3 regions of the Pseudomonas sp. DP-17 genome follow, and region 1 is predicted to be linked to each of the others. Evidence: predicted binding sites of a transcription regulator. Region 1 holds the regulator's gene; each other region holds the start of a gene.
What was found. The regulator sigma-54, encoded in region 1, starts transcription at its own class of promoters, with help from an activator protein. The targets are predictions, from matches to a motif close to ANTGGCATNNANNTTGCTNT.
Positions count from the first base shown of each region.

Region 2: fliD (flagellar filament capping protein FliD) is a predicted target of sigma-54. The motif match lies at 1,417-1,436, and genes of this name have one in related genera.
Region 3: flgB (flagellar basal body rod protein FlgB) is a predicted target of sigma-54. The motif match lies at 1,377-1,396, and genes of this name have one in related genera.

Region 1 is NZ_JAKSXG010000016.1:85,518-88,783, forward strand. It holds gene lptB (LPS export ABC transporter ATP-binding protein) at 1-313, shown strand, start outside; gene MJ122_RS25660 (RNA polymerase factor sigma-54) at 568-2,070, shown strand; gene raiA (ribosome-associated translation inhibitor RaiA) at 2,149-2,457, shown strand; gene ptsN (PTS IIA-like nitrogen regulatory protein PtsN) at 2,467-2,934, shown strand; gene rapZ (RNase adapter RapZ) at 2,937-3,266, shown strand, end outside.
Region 2 is NZ_JAKSXG010000009.1:133,545-136,810, forward strand. It holds gene MJ122_RS15075 (flagellar FliJ family protein) at 1-237, shown strand, start outside; gene flgM (flagellar biosynthesis anti-sigma factor FlgM) at 353-637, shown strand; gene MJ122_RS15085 (flagellar protein FlgN) at 634-1,074, shown strand; gene fliD (flagellar filament capping protein FliD) at 1,462-2,811, shown strand; gene fliS (flagellar export chaperone FliS) at 2,808-3,206, shown strand; gene MJ122_RS15100 (hypothetical protein) at 3,190-3,266, shown strand, end outside.
Region 3 is NZ_JAKSXG010000009.1:150,856-154,121, forward strand. It holds gene MJ122_RS15175 (ATP-grasp domain-containing protein) at 1-388, shown strand, start outside; gene flgA (flagellar basal body P-ring formation chaperone FlgA) at 563-1,126, opposite strand; gene flgB (flagellar basal body rod protein FlgB) at 1,436-1,801, shown strand; gene flgC (flagellar basal body rod protein FlgC) at 1,806-2,234, shown strand; gene MJ122_RS15195 (flagellar hook capping FlgD N-terminal domain-containing protein) at 2,234-2,905, shown strand; gene flgE (flagellar hook protein FlgE) at 2,941-3,266, shown strand, end outside.

The DNA.
Region 1 (3,266 bases):
GTCCGGTGGTGAGCGCCGCCGCGTGGAAATCGCCCGCGCCCTCGCCAGTTCGCCGAAATTCATCCTGCTGGACGAGCCTTTCGCCGGCGTAGACCCGATCTCGGTGGGCGATATCAAGCAGATCATCCATCATCTCAAGGCCAAGGGCATCGGTGTCCTGATCACCGACCACAACGTCCGGGAGACCCTGGACATCTGCGAAACGGCGTACATCGTCAACGACGGTCAGCTGATCGCCGAAGGCAGCGCCGAGAGCATCCTCGCCAACGACCTGGTGAAGGAAGTCTATCTGGGCCACGAGTTCCGCCTGTAAGGCCCTGGACCGCGCCCTGCCTGGGCGCGGCAGCCATCACTTTCGTCCACGCGTGGCGCGGCTTGTGGGCCGCTCCGCGGCCTGGCCGGCTGCCTGCCTTTCCCTGCCGCAACCGGGTTGTAACGAAAGGTCGACAGCCCCTAGGCAAAGCGTCCAAACTCAGGCATATAATTTGCTTCCTCGCGGCGCCCCGGCGTCCGTAGTCGTGGATATGGCGCGTTTTGCGCCAGCGAACAAGGTGCCTAGTTCCAGCCATGAAACCATCGCTAGTCCTCAAGATGGGCCAGCAGCTGACGATGACTCCGCAGCTGCAACAGGCCATCCGACTGCTCCAGCTCTCGACGCTGGACCTCCAACAGGAAATCCAGGAAGCCCTGGAGTCCAACCCCATGCTGGAGCGCCAGGAAGAAGGCGAGGATTACGACAACAGCGACCCCATGGCCGACGGCGCCGAGTCGGGCGCCAACGGCAGCGCCAGCAGCTCCCAGGACAACTTCCAGGAAAGCACCACGCCCAACGCCGACAGCCTCGACGAAGACCAGTGGGCCGAACGCATCCCCAACGAGCTGCCGGTCGACACCGCCTGGGAAGACATCTACCAGACCAGCGCCAGCAGCCTGCCCAGCAATGATGATGACGAGTGGGACTTCACTGCCCGCACCACCGCTGGCGAAAGCCTGCAGAGCCATCTCCTGTGGCAGCTCAACCTGGCGCCCATGTCCGATACGGACCGCCTGATCGCCCTGAGCATCATCGACGGCATCAACGATGACGGCTACCTCGACGAATCCCTCGAAGACATTCTCGCCTCCATCGACCCGGAACTGGGCGTGGAGATGGATGAAGTGGAAGTCGTGCTGCGTCGAGTGCAGCAGCTTGAACCTGCCGGCGTCGGTGCGCGCAACCTGCGCGAATGCCTGCTGCTGCAACTGCGCCAGATGCCGACCAAGACCTGCCTGCTCGCCGAGGCCATCCGTCTGGTCAGCGACCACCTGGACCTGCTCGGCAGCCGCGACTACAGCCAGCTGATGCGCCGAATGAAGCTCAAGGAAGACGAGCTGCGCGAGACCATCGAACTGATCCAGTCGCTGCATCCGCGCCCCGGCTCGCAGATCGAATCCGGCGAAGCCGAATACGTCGTACCGGATGTCATCGTGCGCAAGCACAACGACCGCTGGCTGGTGGAGCTGAACCAGGAAGCAATGCCGCGCCTGCGCGTAAATTCTCAGTACGCAGGCCTGGTACGTCGCGCCGATTCCAGTGCCGACAACACCTTCATGCGCAACCAGTTGCAGGAGGCGCGCTGGTTCATCAAGAGCCTGCAAAGTCGCAACGAGACGCTGATGAAAGTGGCGACCCAGATCGTCGAGCACCAGCGCGGCTTCCTCGAATACGGCGAAGAGGCGATGAAACCGCTGGTCCTGCACGACATCGCCGAGGCGGTGGGCATGCACGAGTCGACCATCTCCCGCGTCACCACGCAGAAATTCATGCATACCCCGCGTGGCATCTTCGAGCTGAAATACTTCTTCTCCAGCCACGTCAGCACCTCCGAGGGCGGTGAGTGCTCGTCCACTGCGATCCGCGCCATCATCAAGAAACTGGTCGCGGCGGAAAGTCCGAAAAAGCCATTGAGTGACAGCAAGATCGCTGGTTTACTGGAGGCACAGGGCATTCAAGTGGCACGTCGTACCGTCGCCAAGTACCGGGAGTCCCTAGGAATCTCTCCCTCGAGCGAGCGCAAGCGGCTGGTGTGACGTTGATCCACGCCAAGGTGTTCCGGCGGCAGGCCCCATAACCTGCCACTTACACACGGGCAACAAGGAGAAAGCGGTATGCAAGTCAACATCAGTGGACATCAACTGGATGTGACCGACGCCCTGCGCGACTATGTCGGCGAGAAACTCGGCCGACTGGAGCGCCACTTCGACAAGATCACCAATGTTCAGGTCATCATGGAGGTCGAGAAGCTGAAGCAGAAAATTGAAGCCACCCTCCACATCGCCGGGGGCGAAGTGGTGGCCTGCGCCGAACATGAAGACATGTACGCGGCCATCGACCTGCTCACCGACAAGCTCGACCGCCAACTGATCAAGCACAAGGAAAAATACCTCGAGCGCCAGCAAGGTGTTGGTGTTCGTTAACCCCTCTCTATGATCCGACTTGAGCAAATCCTGACCCCCGGCCGTTCCCTCGTGAACGTGCCGGGCGGCAGCAAGAAACGTGTCCTCGAACAAATCGCCAACCTGGTGGCTCGCGAGCTGCCGGGTTTCGATTCCCAAGACATCTTCGACAGCTTGGTGGCCCGGGAACGCCTGGGCTCCACCGGCTTCGGCAATGGCATCGCCATTCCGCACTGCCGCCTCACAGGCTGCCAATCGCCCATCAGCGCCATCCTGCACCTTGACCATCCGGTAGACTTCGACGCCCTCGACGGCGCGCCAGTCGACCTGGTGTTCGTGCTGCTGGTGCCCGAAGCTGCCACCGAAGAGCACCTTGAACTGCTGCGGCAGATCGCTTCCATGCTCGACCGCGCCGACGTCCGCGACCGCCTGCGTCACGCCGCCAACGGCGAGGACCTGTACCGGATCGTCGTGGACTTCCAGAACAACGGGCACTGATCATGCGCCTGATCATCATCAGTGGCAGATCCGGCTCGGGCAAGAGCACCGCGCTCAACGTGCTCGAGGACAATGGCTTCTACTGCATCGACAACCTGCCGGCCAGCCTTCTCCCGGACCTGGCCCAGCGCGCACTGCTGCACACCGAGCTGCTGCACCCACAGGTCGCCGTCTCCATCGACGCGCGCAACCTGCCCAGCCAGCTGCAGCGCTTCCCTGAACTACTGCAGGAAGCCCGCGACAAGCACATCCAGTGCGACGTGCTGTACCTCGATGCCGATGATGAGACGCTGCTCAAACGCTTCTCCGAGACTCGCCGCCGCCACCCGCTG
Region 2 (3,266 bases), on a different contig from region 1:
CAGCAGTACAAGGCCACGCTGCACAAGATGCTGCAGTTGCAGCGCCGCGAGCTGGAAGTCGCCGAGCAGGCCCTGGCGCGCATCCAGGGCGAGCTGCTGGCTGCCATGCGCAGCGAGAAGGTGCTGGCACAGGTCATCGAGGCCAAGGTCGGCCAATGGCAGGCGCAGCTTGCGCAGCAGGAGCAGAAAATCCAGGATGGCCTCGCCGCACAGTCCTGGTGGCGCGCCAGGGCGTAGGGCGAATCACCGCCTGCGGTTATGCGCCGTCCGCTGCGCGAACATCGGCATTTAAGTTTTCCTGCGAGGTGGTCGCCCTCTGAGGGAAAGGCCCAAAAACATTCGGATATTCACCATGGAAATCACCCGGCAACTGACCAGTGTCGCGCTGGCCACCAGCGAGTCCGCCAAGAGCGCGCGCAGCGAGCGCGTTGCCCCGGTGGCGGAGACCGGCGCGAGCGTGCCGGTCAGCGATTCGCTGCGCCTGGACGAGATGCAGGAAACCCTGCGCGCCATGCCCGACGTGGACCAGAGCCGCGTCGCCGAAATCCGCCGCGCGCTGATGAACGGCGAGCTGGGCAATGACACCACTGTGCTTGCCACCAGCATCCTCTCCTACCATCGCGGCAGCGACGCATGACCCAGCGCGCGCGGCTGCTGCAGGTGATCGAGCAGGACATCCAGCAGGATGGCCGCGATTGCCTGGCACTGCGCGACCGCCTGCAGGAGCTTTATCGCTACCTGCTGGCGCGGGACAGCGCGCAGATCGAGGCGCTGAACCCGGACATCCAGGCTCTGCTCGACGTCGTCGCCGCCCGCGCCCAGCGCCGCAGCCGCGTGCTGCGTGCCTTCCAGCTGCCGATGGACGCCGACGGCATGCGCACGCTGCTGTCCAACTACAAGCCGCCGCGCCGCGAGGAGCTCCAGCAGGAGTGGCTGCAGCTGGGCCAGCTCACCGCCCAGTGCAAGCGCCTCAACGAGCGCAACGGCAAGCTGCTGGCGATGCACCACGACATCCTCAGCCAGCTCATGGGCGATCCGCGCGAGCAGCCGGTGTATTCGCGTCAGCTGTACTGAGACCTCGCCTGATTCCTAGGAGCGGACTCTGTCCGCGATGGTTTCCGGCGCGATGCGGAGCTATCGCGGACGGAGTCCGCTCCTACGCAAATTCCTGCCCTCTGCCGAGACGCTTGCAGGAGCATGCCGGCGCGCTCCTGCAAGAAGCGCTTCGGCCGCACCGGTAAATCACCCCGCCGAAATCCCTTAACCAATCCCTCCCCACGGTCGCCTTTTCCCTGCATCAGGGTGCGTGGTCGGCAGGCGGAAACACCGCTTCCCGCTGCGCGCCAAAGCACGCCGGGCGGAAGTTCGACTTCTCCCTGGAAAACCCGAAAAGCCCCGCAATACGGGGTCTCCGGCATTGGCATCGTAATTGCTCTTCCGGCAGCAGAGAGGTGGATTCAGATGGCGACCATAGATTCCGATTACGTCAAGCAGATGGCCCAGCAACTGGCGACGTACGATGTGCAGAGCGGGCTGAACAAGGCCGACCGCAACAAGGCCTCGTACCAGGCGCAGCTGACCGCCGTGACCTCGCTGGAAACTGCGCTCAAGACCTTCTCCACCGCGGTGAAGGGGCTGCAGGGCACCACCGGCAGCAATACCAGCATGCTGATCAACAGCGCCAAGCTGAGCAAGGACGGCTACCTGACCGCAACCGTCGGCAAGAGCGCCGTGGCTGGCCGCTACGACTTCTTCGTCGAGCAGCTCGCCACCAGCCATCAGCTGTCCTTCACTGGCCTGCAGGCCGGCGACATCGACACCCAGGGCACCCTGACCCTGACCCAGAACGGCAAGTCCTTCGACATCGACCTGAGCAAGGTCGACACCGATGGCGATGGCGCCAACTCCATGGACGAGCTGGCCGCGGCGATCAACAAGGCCACCGACAATACCGGCGTGAAAGCCACTCTGGTGCGCAGCAACGGCCAGGTCTCGCTGGTGCTGGGCGCGGAGAAATCCGGCGCGGCCAACGCTATCAGCCTGTCGCTGAGCGGCACCGACGGCGCCAACAGCGCCTTCGAGAACGCCATCGGCAATCCGCAGGAGTTGTCCAGGGCGCAGGATGCCCGCGTCCGCCTGGGCGGCGAGAGCGGCATGCTGCTGACCAACGCCAGCAACACCTTCGACAACATCATCGATGGCGTCAGCGTCACCTTCACCCAGGCGCAGAAGTCCGGCGAGCAGCCGATCTCCATGACCATCTCCCAGGACCAGGGCGAAACCAGGAAGAAGGTGCAGACCTTCATCGATGCGTTCAACGCCCTGGCCAGCCAGATCGACAGCCTGACCGCATCGGGCGACCAGAGCGGCAACGCCCGTGGTGCCCTGGCCGGCGACTCCAGCGTGCGGGCCATCGAGAACAGCCTCAATCAGATGCTGCGTACCACTTTCGGTGGCGCCAACCTGATCAGCTTCGGCATCAGTGCCGACCGCAACGGCAAGCTGACCCTGGACGCGACGCGCTTCGACAAGGCCATCGCCGCCGACCCGGAAGGGTTGGACAAGCTGTTCATGGGCAAGGGCAACCTGCTCGACAGCACCGACAAGGCGCTGTCGCTCTACACCAGCAGCGTCAACGGCGTGCTGAAGAACCGCAAGGAGTCGCTCAACAGCAGCCTGAAACGGGTCAACGACGACTACGACAACCTGCAGAAGCAGTACGACACCTACTACGCACGCTACCTCAAGCAATACACCTCGATGATGCAGACCATGCAGTCGATGGACCAGACCAGCGGGATGTTCGGATGACCGCCTACGGCATGAACGAAAGCTACGACAGCTACCGGATGATCGACCTGGAATCCAGGGCCGCTTCGTCCTCGCCCTACGAACTGGTGCTGGTGCTGTTCGACGGCCTGCTCGACGAACTGGCCCGCGCTCGCGGGCACATCGAGCACAAGCGCTACCAGCAGAAGGGCCGCTCCCTGGAGAAGTGCCTGAACATTCTCAATGGCCTCAACGGCGCGCTTGACTACGAGGGCGGCGGCGAGACCGTGCAGGGCCTGGCGCGCCTGTACGACTACTGCATCTACCGGATTTCCGACGTGAGCATCTCGCTGGATGTCGCCGGCATCGACGAAGTGGTGCGCCTGCTGGGCATCCTGCGCGAAGGCTGGGAGGGCGTGAGTGCCGCCCGTGGATGACCGCCAGCGCCTGCTCCAGTTGTACGAAAGACTGGGCGTGGCGTTGCAGCGCAAGGACTG
Region 3 (3,266 bases), on a different contig from region 1:
CCAGGAGTTGGTGCGAACCCCCACCGGAGCGGGGCTGACCGTGCGCATGCTGGCCGACCCGCATTTGGTCGCGATGGCCGGTCGGGTAGCCGAGGTGCTCGGTGTCAACGGTTGCATCAACATGGAATTCCTGGTGCAGGACGGCGAGGCGCTGCTCATGGACGTCAATCCGCGCTTCTCCGGCGGGATCGCCTTCAGCCACCTGTCGGGCTACGACATGGTCGCCAACCACCTGCGCTGCTTCCGCGAGGCGTCGCTGGATGCTCCGCTGCTGCCGGCACCGAGCATCCATGCGCGGCGGCTGGTGGAGGTGACGACTCACAGCGGACTGCCGGCGAGCGTAGGAGCGGACTCTGTCCGCGATGCCCCGACGCCGCTGCAGCGCTGAGCCGGAATTACCTTGCGGGAGTGGCGGTCGCCCTCTGTTGGCTCGAAGCCCGCCGCGCGGGCGATCGCGGACGGAGTCCGCTCCTGCGTGGATGGACAGGCTGGCGCCGGCCTGTAGGAGCGCGCCATGCGCACAAGCGCGGGCATGGCCCGTTCCTGCGCGACGCAGTGGGCATCAGAAGATGCTGCTCACCTCGCCTGACGCCGTCACCTTCGCCTCGATGATCTTCTGGCTGCGCAGATTCTTCACGCGGATCACCTCGTCCTGCTTGCCGTTGGCCATTGCCTCGCCGACGGCGCTGGCCTGGATGCCGTCCTGGCTGGCGACGATCTTCACCTGCTGCCCGCGGCGCACCAGCATTGCGCCATCAAGCAGCGCCGGGGTCAGCGGCTGGTCGGCGCGGATGCGGCGGCGGGCGGTCTTGCCCGTCACTTCGGCGATATCGGTGAAGTAACCCCGCGAGCTCTTGCCGAGCTCCACCGGCGCGAGCTTGAGCTGCGCCGCGTCCAGCGTCTGGCCGCGCTCGATCTCGCCGCTGGCGACCACGGTCGGCAGGGACACCGTGGGTTGGCTGGTGAAGCTCACCGGCCAGCCGGGTTGCCCCGCGCAGGAAGCTTCGAAACGGCGCCGTGCGGTAACCGCGGCGGGAGTTTCCAGCGAGCGCAACTGCGGGCCGCCTGGGCAGGCGGCGAGCTTGCCCAGGCTGTTGGGCAGGTTGTTGTCAACGGTGAACGTCATGCCTTTCCACCCGGCCTTGCGCGCGGCTTCTTTCAGCTCGGAGGCGACCTGCTGCTGCGCGGCGGCGTCGAGTTGCGCACGTGCATCCTTGGCTTGCGCCAGGGTGGGAAGCAGCAGGAGGAAGCAGGCGGAAAGGGTTTTTCCGCATCCTGCGGCGTAGCGTGTCGAAAGCGGAAAAGCCGCGTTGCACACGCTAGTCGTTCCTGCGCGTAAAGCCTTGTAGATCAAAGACATGAAGCGGCCTTCAGGGGTCGGCATGCTTTGTGCTCTGTCGCCTCGCACGCCGAAAAGTGAGAGTGGGTTGCGGAAATGAGTATACGGTTTGACGAGACCCTGGGTATCCACGAGAGAGCCCTCTCGCTGCACATGCAGCGCAGCGAAATCCTCGCCTCCAACCTGGCCAACGAAGACACCCCCGGCTTCAAGGCGCGGGACATCGACTTTGCCGCCGAGATGCAGCGCCAGGACACCTCCAGCGTCCTGTTGGCCAGCACCAGCGCCGCGCGCCCGGACCTGAAGTACCGCATCCCCAACCAGCCTTCCCAGGACGGCAACAGCGTGGAGCTGGCCACCGAGCAGGCGGAGTTCTCGCGCAACGCGATGGATTTCCAGACCAGCCTCACCTTCCTGACCCTGAAGTTCCGCGGCCTCAAGCAGGCCATCGAAGGACGCTGACGCCATGGCATTCGATTCCATCTACCGCATCGCCGGCTCGTCGATGAACGCGCAGACCGTGCGCCTGAATACCGTGGCCAGCAACCTGGCCAACGCCGATTCCGCCGCCAACAGCCCGGACGCCGTGTACCAGGCGCGCAAGCCGATGTTCGCCGCCGTCTACGAGAACGACCAGCTCACCCGCGGCGCCGGCATGGGCGGCGCCCACGTGCAGGTGCTCGACGTGGTGACCTCCGGCCGTTCGCCGCAGCGCCGCTACGAGCCGGGCAGCCCGCTGGCCGATGCCACCGGCTACGTCTACTACCCCGACGTCAACGAGATCGAGGAGATGACCGACATGATGTCCGCCACCCGCAGCTTCGAGACCGGCGTGGAAGTGCTCAATCGTGTGAAAAGCATGCAGTCCAGCCTGCTGAAACTGGGAGACGCCTGATGAGCACGGTGAACAACGACACCAACGGCACGAGCACCAACGGCACCGCTTCGGATGCGCCCCGGCAGGCGGTCAACCTGGGCGAGCTGACCGACATGGAGAACAGCTTCATCACCCTGCTGGTCGCCCAGGTGCAATACCAGGACCCGACCAAGCCGGTGGACAGCACCGAGTTCATCAACCAGTACTCGGCCATGGCGCAGGTCAAGAGCATGCAGAACATGACCACCCTGCAGCAGAACAACCTGGTGCTGATGGACAACCTGCAGACCCTCACGGCCGCAGGCCTGGTCGGCCAGGAAGTGAAGGTCAGCGCCGACAGCCTGCAACTGGACGGCGACAAGGTCGGCGGGCAGATCACCCTGGAGCACGCTTCGGCCACCACCGTGCTGCAGCTCACCGACGCCAACGGCGTGCGCACCGACATCGCCCTCGGCCCGCAGGAGGCCGGCGCCGTGCCCTTCACCGTGGACCCGCAGGCGCTGGGCCTCAAGCCCGGCAAGTACAGCCTGGCGGTGAAGACCGAGAGCGGCGAGACGCCGGGCGTCGAGGTTTCCGGCCGGGTGCTCAACGTCCGCGTCAGCGCCGACGGCCCGGTGCTGGAAGTCGAAGGCGCAGGTTCGGTGCCCTTCTACAAGATCGTCGAATTCAGTCAGGGCCAGGCCGCCTGAGCGCCTGTTCCCCCCTCCTAGGATGAGCTAACGCCATGAGCTTCAACATCGCCCTGACCGGCCTGAACGCCGTCACCCAGCAGCTGGACACCATCAGCAACAACATCGCCAACTCCGGCACAGTGGGCTTCAAGTCCTCGCGCACCGAGTTCGGCAGCGTCTACGCCGACAGCAAGGGCATGGGCGTGGAAGTCGCCGGCACCACCCAGAGCATCAGCCAGGGCGGTTCGCTGGTGTCGACCAACCGCGCCCTGGACCTGGCCATTTCCGGCGGCGGCTTCTTCGTGGTCAAGAGCGGCAACGGCGACACCCAGTACACCCGCGCCGGCGTGTTCGGCCAGGACAAGAGCAACTACCTGAT